3 regions of the Streptomyces sp. NPDC053493 genome follow, and region 3 is predicted to be linked to each of the others. Evidence: riboswitches for the same ligand, from Rfam matches in the RefSeq annotation. Region 3 holds a riboswitch; each other region holds the start of a gene.
The links. A riboswitch is a leader RNA that binds a small molecule or an ion and turns the genes downstream of it on or off. The one in region 3 is predicted to bind cobalamin.

Region 1: another riboswitch for cobalamin. It lies ahead of ACIGO8_RS22105 (cobalamin biosynthesis protein); the one in region 3 lies ahead of ACIGO8_RS02285 (ribonucleoside-diphosphate reductase subunit alpha).
Region 2: another riboswitch for cobalamin. It lies ahead of ACIGO8_RS16780 (ABC transporter substrate-binding protein); the one in region 3 lies ahead of ACIGO8_RS02285 (ribonucleoside-diphosphate reductase subunit alpha).

The regions. Positions count from the first base shown of each region.
Region 1 covers NZ_JBITXS010000007.1:305,672-309,207, reverse strand. The annotation lists gene ACIGO8_RS22115 (anion permease) at 1-1,248, shown strand, start outside; gene ACIGO8_RS22110 (hypothetical protein) at 1,268-1,489, shown strand; cobalamin riboswitch at 1,717-1,839, shown strand; gene ACIGO8_RS22105 (cobalamin biosynthesis protein) at 1,871-2,854, shown strand; gene ACIGO8_RS22100 (cobyric acid synthase) at 2,851-3,536, shown strand, end outside.
Region 2 covers NZ_JBITXS010000005.1:120,404-123,939, reverse strand. The annotation lists gene ACIGO8_RS16785 (FecCD family ABC transporter permease) at 1-548, opposite strand, end outside; gene ACIGO8_RS16780 (ABC transporter substrate-binding protein) at 545-1,618, opposite strand; cobalamin riboswitch at 1,661-1,802, opposite strand; gene ACIGO8_RS16775 (Mov34/MPN/PAD-1 family protein) at 1,784-2,209, opposite strand; gene ACIGO8_RS16770 (amino acid permease) at 2,296-3,536, opposite strand, start outside.
Region 3 covers NZ_JBITXS010000001.1:526,234-529,769, forward strand. The annotation lists gene mctP (monocarboxylate uptake permease MctP) at 1-533, shown strand, start outside; gene ACIGO8_RS02280 (GNAT family N-acetyltransferase) at 747-1,265, shown strand; cobalamin riboswitch at 1,309-1,446, shown strand; gene ACIGO8_RS02285 (ribonucleoside-diphosphate reductase subunit alpha) at 1,577-3,536, shown strand, end outside.

The DNA of each region.
Region 1 (3,536 bases), on a different contig from region 3:
CTCGCCATTGTGGTCGTGACAGCTCTCGTGTTCGATTTCACGAACGGTTTCCACGACACCGCCAACGCGATGGCCACCACCATCTCGACCGGTGCCCTCAAGCCCAAGACGGCGGTGGCCATGTCCGCCGTGCTGAACCTGGTCGGTGCGTTCCTGTCGGTGGAGGTTGCCAACACGATCTCCAAGGGACTCGTCAACGAGGAGGGCATCCAGCCCGAAGTCATCCTCGCCGCCCTCGTGGGCGCGATCCTCTGGAACCTGGTGACCTGGCTGGTCGGCCTGCCGTCCAGCTCCTCCCACGCCCTCATGGGCGGCCTCATCGGTGCCACCGTCGCCGCGATCGGCGTCAGCGGCGTCAACGGCGAGGTCGTCGTCAGCAAGGTGCTCCTGCCGGCCGTCGCCGCCCCGATCGTCGCCGGCCTGGCCTCGCTGCTCGCCGCGCGCCTGACGTACCGCCTCGGCCGGAACGCGCACGAGAAGACCACGGAGAAGGGCTACCGGGCCGGCCAGATCGCCTCCGCCGGCCTCGTCTCACTCGCCCACGGCACCAACGACGCCCAGAAGACCATGGGCATCATCACCCTCGCCCTGGTCGCCGGCGGCGTCCTCGCCCCCGGCTCCAACCCGCCGGTCTGGGTCATCGTCTCCGCCGGCCTGGCGATCGCGCTCGGCACCTACCTCGGCGGCTGGCGCATCATCCGCACCATGGGCAAGGGCCTCACGGACCTCCAGCCGCAGCAGGGCTTCGCCGCCCAGACCAGCGCGGCCACCACCATCCTGGCCTCCTCCCACCTCGGCTTCTCGCTCTCCACCACGCACGTCGTCTCGGGCGGTGTGATGGGCGCCGGTCTCGGCCGCAAGGGCGGCGTGGTCCGCTGGTCGACCGCCACCCGCATGTTCGTCGCGTGGGGCCTGACCCTGCCGGCCGCCGGCCTGGTCGGCGCGGGCGCCGAGTACGTCGCCCGCCAGGGCGCCTGGGGCGTCTACGTCGTCGCGGCCTTCCTGGTCGCCTCCTGCCTCGGCATCTGGCTGATCTCCCGCCGCCAGGTGGTCGACCACACCAACGTCAACGACGTCGAGGCCGACGCCGAGCCCGCGGGCGTCGTCACCACCGCCATCGCCGCCGTCACCCCGCCGCCGCCGGCCGGCTCCGTCGCCGCCGTCACGGACGAGGACCTGAAGGCCACCATCCCCGCCCCGAACCCCGCGGACCCCGCCGCTCCCCCGGCCCCCGCCGCCGCGGTCTGAGGAACTGGAAACCAAGCACATGAAGATCGACTGGGCAGCTCTCGGCTCCGTCTTCGGAGTCAGCCTCGTGGCGACCGTCGCCCTCGTGGGCCTCTTCACCCTCGGTGTCGTCGGCCTCGGCAAGCAGGAGCAGGCCGCGGCCGCCGGCGGCTCCGCGCCGCTGGCCCGCACCGGCGCCTGGGCCTGCTTCGCGCTGTGCGCGGCGGCCGTGGCGTACGGCATCTATCTGATCGTCGTCTGACGACGCACGGCTGACGCACGGCGTCCTTCCGGCCGGGGGGGGGGCCCCCCCCGGGGGGGGCCCCCCCCCCGCCGCCCCCCCCCCCCCGCCCCCGCGCCGCCCCGCCCCCCCCCCCCCCGGGGGGGCCCCCCCCCCCCGGCCGCCGTGTTTGTGGTGCTTCGCACAGTGACCCGGCGCAGGTCAAGGGTGAGTTGACGGGTGTTCGCGGGCCGTGGTGGACTGCCGGGGCCATCAGCCATGACGGCGGCAAGGAGAGGAAGCCCGGTGCGATTCCGGCGCGGTCCCGCCACTGTGACCGGATCCGAGAGGTCCGGAAGTCAGGAACTCTCGCCGCCGGTCACGTCGACCCGGGGCGCGGACCCCGAGTGAGGACACACCCACATGCCCGGCCGCCGGCCCAGACCTGCCCGTAGCACCGCTGACTTCGTGTACGGAGCGGCCGCCGGCCTCGCCGTCGACGTGATCGTCGCCGACCCGCGCCGCGGGCACCCCGTCGCCGCGTTCGGCCGGGCGGCGGCCGCCGTCGAGAGGCGCCTGCACCGCGACCACCGCGGCTGGGGCGCGCTGCACACCGCCGTCTGCGCCGGATCCGCCGTGGCGCTGGGTGCGCTCGCCGCCCGTACGGTACGGGGCGGCCGGACGGCCTCCGCCGCGCTGACCGCCGCCTCGGTGTGGGCCGTCGTCGGCGGCACGTCCCTGGGCCGCGAGGCCCGCGCGATCGGCGGGGCGCTCGCGGCCGGCGACCTCGAAACGGCCCGGGAGCGCATGCCGCACCTCGTCGGCCGCGACCCGCAGGCGCTCGACGGGCCCGCGATGGCCCGCGCCGTGGTCGAGTCGGTCGCCGAGAACACCTCCGACGCCGTCGTCGGCGCCCTGTTCTGGGGCGCGGTCGCGGGCGTGCCCGGCCTGCTCGGCTTCCGGGCCGTCAACACCCTGGACGCCATGGTCGGCCACAAGTCGCCCCGCCACCGGCGCTTCGGCTGGGCCTCGGCCCGCCTCGACGACGTCGTGGGCTGGCCCGGCGCCCGGCTGACCGCCGTGCTCGCCACGCTCGCGGGCGGAAACCCGCGGGGCGCCGCGAAGGCCTGGCGCGAGGACGCGGCGAAGCACCCGAGCCCCAACGCGGGCCCCGTCGAGGCCGCCGTCGCGGGCGCGCTCGGCGTGCGGCTCGGCGGCACCCTGTCGTACGGCGGCCGGGTCGAACACCGCCCGGTGCTCGGCGGTGCCGGGCGGGCCGTGGAAGTGGCCGACATCGACCGGGCGGTACGGCTGTCCCGCCGGGTGACCTGGCTGGCCCTGGCCGCCTGTGCGGGCGGCCGGCTGGTCGCGGACGCGGTGAGCGCGAGGAAGCGGAGGAACGCATGAGGGGCGGGGGGCTGCTCGTCGCCGGGACCACGTCCGACGCGGGCAAGAGCGTCGTCACGGCCGGCATCTGCCGGTGGCTGGTCCGGCAGGGCGTCAAGGTCGCGCCGTTCAAGGGACAGAACATGTCCCTGAACTCCTTCGTGACGAGGGAAGGCGCGGAGATCGGCCGGGCCCAGGCCATGCAGGCGCAGGCCGCGCGCGTCGAGCCGTCGGCCCTGATGAACCCGGTGCTGCTCAAGCCCGGCAGCGACCGCTCCAGCCAGGTCGTGCTCATGGGCAGGCCGGTCGGCGAGCTGAGCGCCCGCGGCTATCACGGCGGACGGCAGCGGGAGCTGTTCGAGCCGGTGCTCGCGTGCCTGGAGGAGCTGCGGAGCACGTACGACGCGGTGATCTGCGAAGGCGCCGGGAGCCCGGCCGAGATCAATCTGCGACGCACGGACATCGTCAACATGGGCATCGCGCGGGCCGCGCGGCTGCCCGTCGTGGTGGTCGGCGACATCGACCGCGGCGGGGTCTTCGCCCAGTTCTTCGGCACGACGGCGCTGCTCTCGCCCGAGGACCAGGCGCTGGTCGCCGGCTATCTGGTGAACAAGTTCCGCGGCGACGTGACGCTGCTCGAACCGGGCCTGGACATGCTGTACGGGCTGACCGGACGCCGGACCTTCGGCGTGCTGCCGTACGC
Region 2 (3,536 bases), on a different contig from region 3:
TGTTCGGGCCGGCCCGCGACGACCAGCAGCAGGGTGGTGAGCGCGGAGAGGATGTACGAGACGGCGACGCCGGCGAGCACCAGCCGGGCGCCGGTCATGGTGCCGCCGCGGCGGGCGAGCGCGTAGACGAGGACGAGCGAGAGCAGTGCGCCGGCGAAGGCTCCGGCGGGCAGGGCGACGGTGGTGGTGAGGCCGCCGATCAGCCCGATGCCGCCGCCGGCGACCAGGACGAGGACGGCGCCCGCGGAGGCGCCGGAGGAGATCCCGAGCAGGAAGGGATCGGCGAGCCGGTTGCGGACCAGGGCCTGGAGGACGACGCCGACGACGGCGAGGCCGGCGCCGACGATCGCGCCGAGCAGCACCCGGGGCAGCCGGACGTCGAGCACGATCGTGCGGTACGGGGAGGGCGCGGCCCGGCCGGTGAGGGCGTCGAGGACCTGGCCGGGCGGGATGCGGACGGAGCCGAGGGCGAGCGAGGCGACGACCGCGGCCGCGAGCGCGACGAGCAGTCCGGCGACGACGGCCGACTGCCGCTGGGCCGGGCTCATCGGGCGTCGGGCGTCGCGGTCGGGTGCGCGGCCGAGGGCGTCCGGGCCGGGGCCGTCCGGACCGCGGGCGTCCGGGCCGGGTGTGCCGAGCCCGTCCGGTCCGGGTGGAGCTGGGCGGCGAGCTTGCCGATGGCGGCGGGCGCGCGGACGCCGAGGACGGTGTCGGACAGCGGCAGCACGGCGAAGCGGCGGTTCTTGATCGCGGGCACGTCGCGCAGGGCGGGGTCGTCGAGGAGCCGCTTCTTCTTCTGTTCGACGGTGGTGGCGCCGTAGTCGTAGATGAGGACGACGTCGGGCTTGCGGGCCACGACCTGTTCCCAGCCGGCGTCGCCGAAGGTCTTGTCGAGGTCGGCGAAGACGTTGCGGCCGCCGGCGCGGGTGATCAGCTCGTTGCCGATGCCCTTGCCGCCGGCCGTGAACGCGGTCTTGTCGCCGCTGTCGTAGACGAAGACGGAGACGGGTGCGACGCCCTGGAGCCGCTGCTCGGTGGCGGCGACGCCGGCGTGGGCCTCGCGGGTCCAGCGCGCGGCGCGGTCGGGCACGCCGAAGGTGCGGCCGACCTCGTCGACCTCGCGGTAGAGGTCGTCGAGTGAGGTGCGGCCGCTCGGGCAGTACTCGGTGTTGAGGCGGCTGGCGATGCCGGAGGCCTTGAGGTCGTCGCGGCCGCGGCCGGCCTTGGCGTCGAAGGCGGAGGCGTAGCCGCCGTAGACGAAGTCGGGAGCGGCGGCGAGCAGCGCCTCCTTGGAGGGGTACTCCTTGGCGAGGACCGGGACGGAGTCGTACGCCTTCTTGTAGGCGGGCAGGATCGCGTCGTCCAGGTAGGCGGTGCCGGCGAGCGACTTCTCCAGGCCGAGGGCGAGCATGATCTCGGTGACGTGCTGGTTCATCGTCACGGCGCGCTTCGGCGGGGCCTGGAAGGTGGTGGTGACACCGCAGTTGGTGACGGTGTACGGGAAGCCGGGCGCGGCCGCGCCGGCGGCTGGGGTCCCGGTGCCGGGCGCCGGTGCGGAGCAGGCGGCGAGCAGGGGTATCAGGGCGGCGGCGGACAGCAGCGGGCGGCGCCAGGACATGACGGTGCGGGCCTCCTGACGGGGATTTCCACGTCCCCGAGCGGTGGTGAGAAGGCGGCAGGTCAGTTCCTGGCTCGCGTCCCCTGGGGGACGGTCACAGTGGCGGGACCGCGCCGGATTCGCACCGGCTTCCTGGGTCCTGCCGCCCGAAAGGTCGCGATCAGCCTACTCGTAGGCCTCGACGATCTTGACCTCTTCCTCCGCCACGACGCCGTCGACGATCGTGTAGGAGCGGAACTGGAAGGGCCCGGCGCCGTCGGTGTCGGCGGTGGAGACGAGGACGTAGTGGGCCTGCGGCTCGTTGGCGTAGGAGATGTCCGTACGGGACGGGTAGGCCTCGGTCGCCGTGTGCGAGTGGTAGATGACCACGGGCTCCTCGTCCCGGTCGTCCATCTCGCGGTAGAGCTTGAGCAGGTCGCCGGAGTCGAACTCGTAGAAGGTGGGCGAGCGGGCGGCGTTCAGCATCGGGATGAAGCGCTCGGGGCGGCCCGTGCCGGCCGGTCCGGCGACCACGCCGCAGGCCTCGTCGGGGTGGTCCGCGCGGGAGTGTTCCACGATCTGGTCGTACAGGGCCCGGGTGATGGTCAGCATGCTCATCAGAATAAACAGACGGGCCGCTCCGTACCGAGAAGTGGTACGAAGCGGCCCGCATGCTGAGACGGTGCAGGTCGGAGGTGTTACGACCGCTTGGCGAAGGCGGCGCTCTCGGGGTTGCGGGCCTTGAGCACCAGGTAGGACACGGCCAGGATCAGGCCCCAGACCGGCGCGCCGTAGAGCGCGACCCGGTTGTCCTTGTCCATGCCCATGGTGACGACGACCATGGCGATGAAGGCGAGCGAGAAGACGCTGAACCAGATGCCGCCCGGCGCCTTGAACGGCGACTGGGGCAGCTCGCCGCGGTCGGCCTTGAGCCGGTAGCGGATCTGGCAGATGAGGATGACGATCCAGGCCCACATGCCGGAGATGGTGGCGAAGGAGACGACGTAGTTGAACGCCTCGCCGGGCCACTGGTAGTTGATCCAGACGCCGACCGTCATCAGCGCGGCGGAGACCGTGGTGCCGACCAGCGGCGTGCCGGACTTGGTGAGCTTGGTGAAGACCTTCGGGCCCTGGCCGTTGAGCGCGAGGTCGCGCAGCATGCGGCCGGTGGAGTACATGCCCGAGTTGCAGGAGGACAGGGCCGCGGTCAGGACGACGAAGTTGACGATGGCGGCGCCGATGCCGAGGCCCATCTTCTCGAAGGCCGCGACGAACGGGCTGACGCCCGGCTTGAACTCGGTCCACGGGACGACCGACAGGATCATGATCAGCGCGCCGACGTAGAAGACGGCGATGCGCCACGGCACGGTGTTGATGGCCTTCGGCAGGACCGTCTTCGGGTCCTTCGACTCGCCCGCCGTCACGCCGACCAGCTCGACCGCGAGGAAGGCGAACATGACCATCTGCAGGGTCATCAGGGTGGAGAAGATGCCGTCCTTGCCGGCGAAGAAGCCGCCGAGGTCCCACAGGTGGGTGACGGAGGCGGTGTCGCCGGCGTCGGAGAAGCCGAGGGTGAGGATGCCGGCGCAGATCAGGATCATGCCGACGATGGCGGTGACCTTGACCATGGAGAACCAGAACTCCAGCTCACCGAAGAGCTTCACGGAGATCAGGTTGGCGCCGTAGAGGATCACGGTGAAGACGAGGGCGGACAGCCACTGCGGGATGTCCCACCAGTACGTCATGTAGGTCGCCGCGGCGGTGACCTCGGTGATGCCGGTGACGACCCAGAAGAGCCAGTACGTCCAGCCGGTCGCGAAGCCCGCGAAGGGGCCGATGAACTCCCGCGCGTACTCCGAGAAGGAGCCGGACACGGGGCGGTACATGAGGAGCTCGCCGAGCGCCCGCATGATGAAGAAGATGACGAGGCCCGCGATGG
Region 3 (3,536 bases):
TCTTCACCCGCAACATCTACAAGGACTTCATCAAGCCCGACGCCACCGCCGCCCAGGAGACCAAGGTCTCCAAGCTCGTCTCGCTCCTGGTCAAGGTCGGCGCCCTCGTCTTCGTCCTCACCATGGACAAGACCGTCGCCATCAACTTCCAGCTCCTCGGCGGCATCTGGATCCTGCAGACCTTCCCCGCCCTCGTCGGCGGCCTGTTCACCCGCTGGATGCACCGCTGGGCCCTCATCGCCGGCTGGGCCGTCGGCATGGTCTACGGCACCGCCGCCGCCTACGGCGTCGCCAGCCCCACCCAGAAACACTTCGGCGGCTCCTCCGCCGAGATCCCCGGCATCGGCGAGATCGGCTACATCGGCCTCACCGCCTTCGTCCTCAACGTCCTCGTCACCGTCGTCCTCACCCTCGTCCTGCGCGCCGTGGGCACACCCGACGGCGTCGACGAGACCTCCCCCGAGGACTACACCGCCGACGCCGGCGACACCGGCGTCGTCACCGAGCCGCCGAAGGTCGGCAGCGCGCACTGATCCCACCGGGCGGGCAAACGGTCCCGCCACGCTTCCGAACGGCCGCCGGGGCCCCTGCCAGGGGTCCCGGCGGCCGTTTCTCGCGGCGAGGCGACTCCCGGGCGGCCCGACTGCCCCGGCGGCCCCAGCGCCCCCGCACCGCCCGGCGGCCCCAAGCGCCGCCCGGCGGCCCCCCGGCGCGCGTCCGGCGCGGGGCGCGGGAGACTGCCGGGCATGGACTTCATGATCAGAGACGTACGGCCGGAGGAGTACGCGACCCTCGGCGAGCTCACCGCCCGGGCCTACCTCGACGACGGACACCTCCTCCAGGGCGAGGACGACTGGTATTTCGGCCATCTGAAGAACGTGGCCGGGCGGGCCGAGGTCGCCGACGTGCTCGTGGCCGTCGCCCGCGACGAGGCGGACGGCGCCGTCCTGGGCGGTGTGACCTTCGTCCCGGCGCCCGGAGTGATGGGCGATCGCGCCGAGGCCGGCGAGACCGAGATCCGGATGCTGGCCGTCGCGCCCGCCGCCCGCGGCCGCGGTGTCGGCGAGGCGCTCGTGCGGGCCTGCGTGGACCGCGCGCGGGCCGTTCCTGGCTGTGTGCGGATCGTTCTGTCCACCCAGACCGGGATGCGCACCGCGCACCGGATCTACGAGCGGCTGGGCTTCGGCCGCGCCCCGGAACGGGACTGGTCGCCGATCCCCGAGCGGCCTGAATTCCGACTCCTCTGCTACACGCTGGAGTTGTAGCGGCGCAAACGACACACAACATGTGGGGGGTGCGGCAAGCGGCGCCCCCCACATGTATGCTCGTCCTCGCTGTCGCCGCAGGGGAATCCGGTGGAAATCCGGAACTGTCCCGCAACGGTGTGCTTTTGCGTGTTTCGCGCACGGGCGAGTCCGAGGACCTGCCGGCAGCGCGCCCGGTCCGTCCGTTCCGGGTGTCACAGACGTCCGGGCCTCGCGGAGTGGGCCGGTGGACGCGGCGCCGCCATGCCTGCGGCCGCCGCCGCCCGCCTCCCTTCGCCCTGGCCCCGAGCCGAGCGAGGGAGAGCCCCCACGTGACCATCGCGCCCGCCGATCCGGCCGCAGCGATCGAGAACGACGGCCCCGGGACCGTACTCCTGCGGACCCTGACCGATCTCACCGCCGACCTCCCGGACGCCGACCCCGGCAAGGTCGCCGCCGCCGCGCTGCGCGGCCGGCACGCGGGCTCGGACGAGGCGGAGCTGCGCGAACTGGCCACCGAGGCCGCCGCCGGCCTGATCGCCGAGGACCCGGCCTACTCCCGGCTCGCCGCCCGGCTGCTCACCCTCACCATCGCCGAGGAGGCGGCCGGACAGGGCGCGACCTCCTTCGCCGCCTCCGTCGCCGTCGGCCACCGCGAGGGCCTGATCGCGGACCGCACCGCCGAGTTCGTCGCCCGGCACGCCGACCGGCTGGACGCGACGATCGACCCGGTCGCCGACGACCGCTTCGGCTACTTCGGCCTGCGCACCCTCTACTCGCGCTACCTGCTGCGCCACCCGATCACCCGCAAGGTGATCGAGACGCCGCAGCACTTCATGCTGCGCGTCGCCTCCGGCCTCGCCGAGGACGACAGCGACCGCGCGGTGGACGAGGTGACGGCGCTGTACGGGCTGATGAGCCGGCTCGACTACCTGCCCTCCTCCCCCACCCTGTTCAACTCCGGCACCCGCCACCCGCAGATGTCCTCCTGCTACCTGCTGGACTCCCCGCAGGACGAGCTGGACTCCATCTACGACCGCTACCACCAGGTGGCGCGCCTGTCGAAGCACGCGGGCGGCATCGGCCTGTCCTACTCCCGCATCCGCGCCCGCGGTTCGCTGATCCGCGGCACCAACGGCCACTCCAACGGCATCGTCCCGTTCCTGAAGACGCTCGACGCGTCCGTCGCCGCCGTGAACCAGGGCGGCCGGCGCAAGGGCGCCGCGGCCGTCTACCTGGAGACCTGGCACGCGGACATCGAGGAGTTCCTGGAGCTCCGCGACAACACCGGCGAGGACGCCCGCCGCACCCACAACCTCAACCTCGCGCACTGGATCCCGGACGAGTTCATGCGCCGGGTCAACGCGGACGCCGACTGGTCGCTGTTCTCCCCGGCCGACGTCCCCGAGCTCGTCGACCTGTACGGCGAGGAGTTCGACGCCGCGTACCGCAAGGCGGAGGAGGCGGGCCTGGCCAAGAAGACCATGCCGGCCCGCGACCTGTACGGCCGCATGATGCGCACCCTCGCGCAGACCGGCAACGGCTGGATGACCTTCAAGGACGCCTCCAACCGGACCGCCAACCAGACCGCCGAGCCCGGCACCGTCGTCCACTCCTCGAACCTCTGCACCGAGATCATCGAGGTCACCGACGACGGCGAGACCGCGGTCTGCAACCTGGGCTCGGTCAACCTCGGCGCGTTCGTCGTCGGTTCGGACATCGACTGGGAGCGGCTCGACGAGACCGTCCGCACCGCCGTCACCTTCCTCGACCGGGTCGTCGACATCAACTTCTACCCGACCGAGCAGGCGGGCCGCTCCAACGCCCGCTGGCGCCCGGTCGGCCTGGGCGCGATGGGCCTGCAGGACGTCTTCTTCAAGCTGAAGCTGCCGTTCGACTCCGCCGAGGCCCGCGCGCTGTCCACCCGGATCGCCGAGCGGATCATGCTGGCCGCGTACGAGGCCTCCGCCGACCTCGCCGAGCGCAGCGGCCCGCTGCCCGCCTGGGACAAGACCCGCACCGCGCGCGGCGTCCTGCACCCCGACCACTACGACGTGGAGCTGAACTGGCCCGAGCGCTGGGCGGCGCTGCGCGAGCGGATCGCCTCCGTCGGCATGCGCAACAGCCTGCTGCTCGCCATCGCCCCGACCGCGACGATCGCCTCCATCGCGGGCGTCTACGAGTGCATCGAGCCGCAGGTCTCCAACCTGTTCAAGCGCGAGACGCTGTCCGGCGAGTTCCTCCAGGTCAACACCTACCTGGTGGACGAGCTGAAGCGGCTCGGCGTGTGGG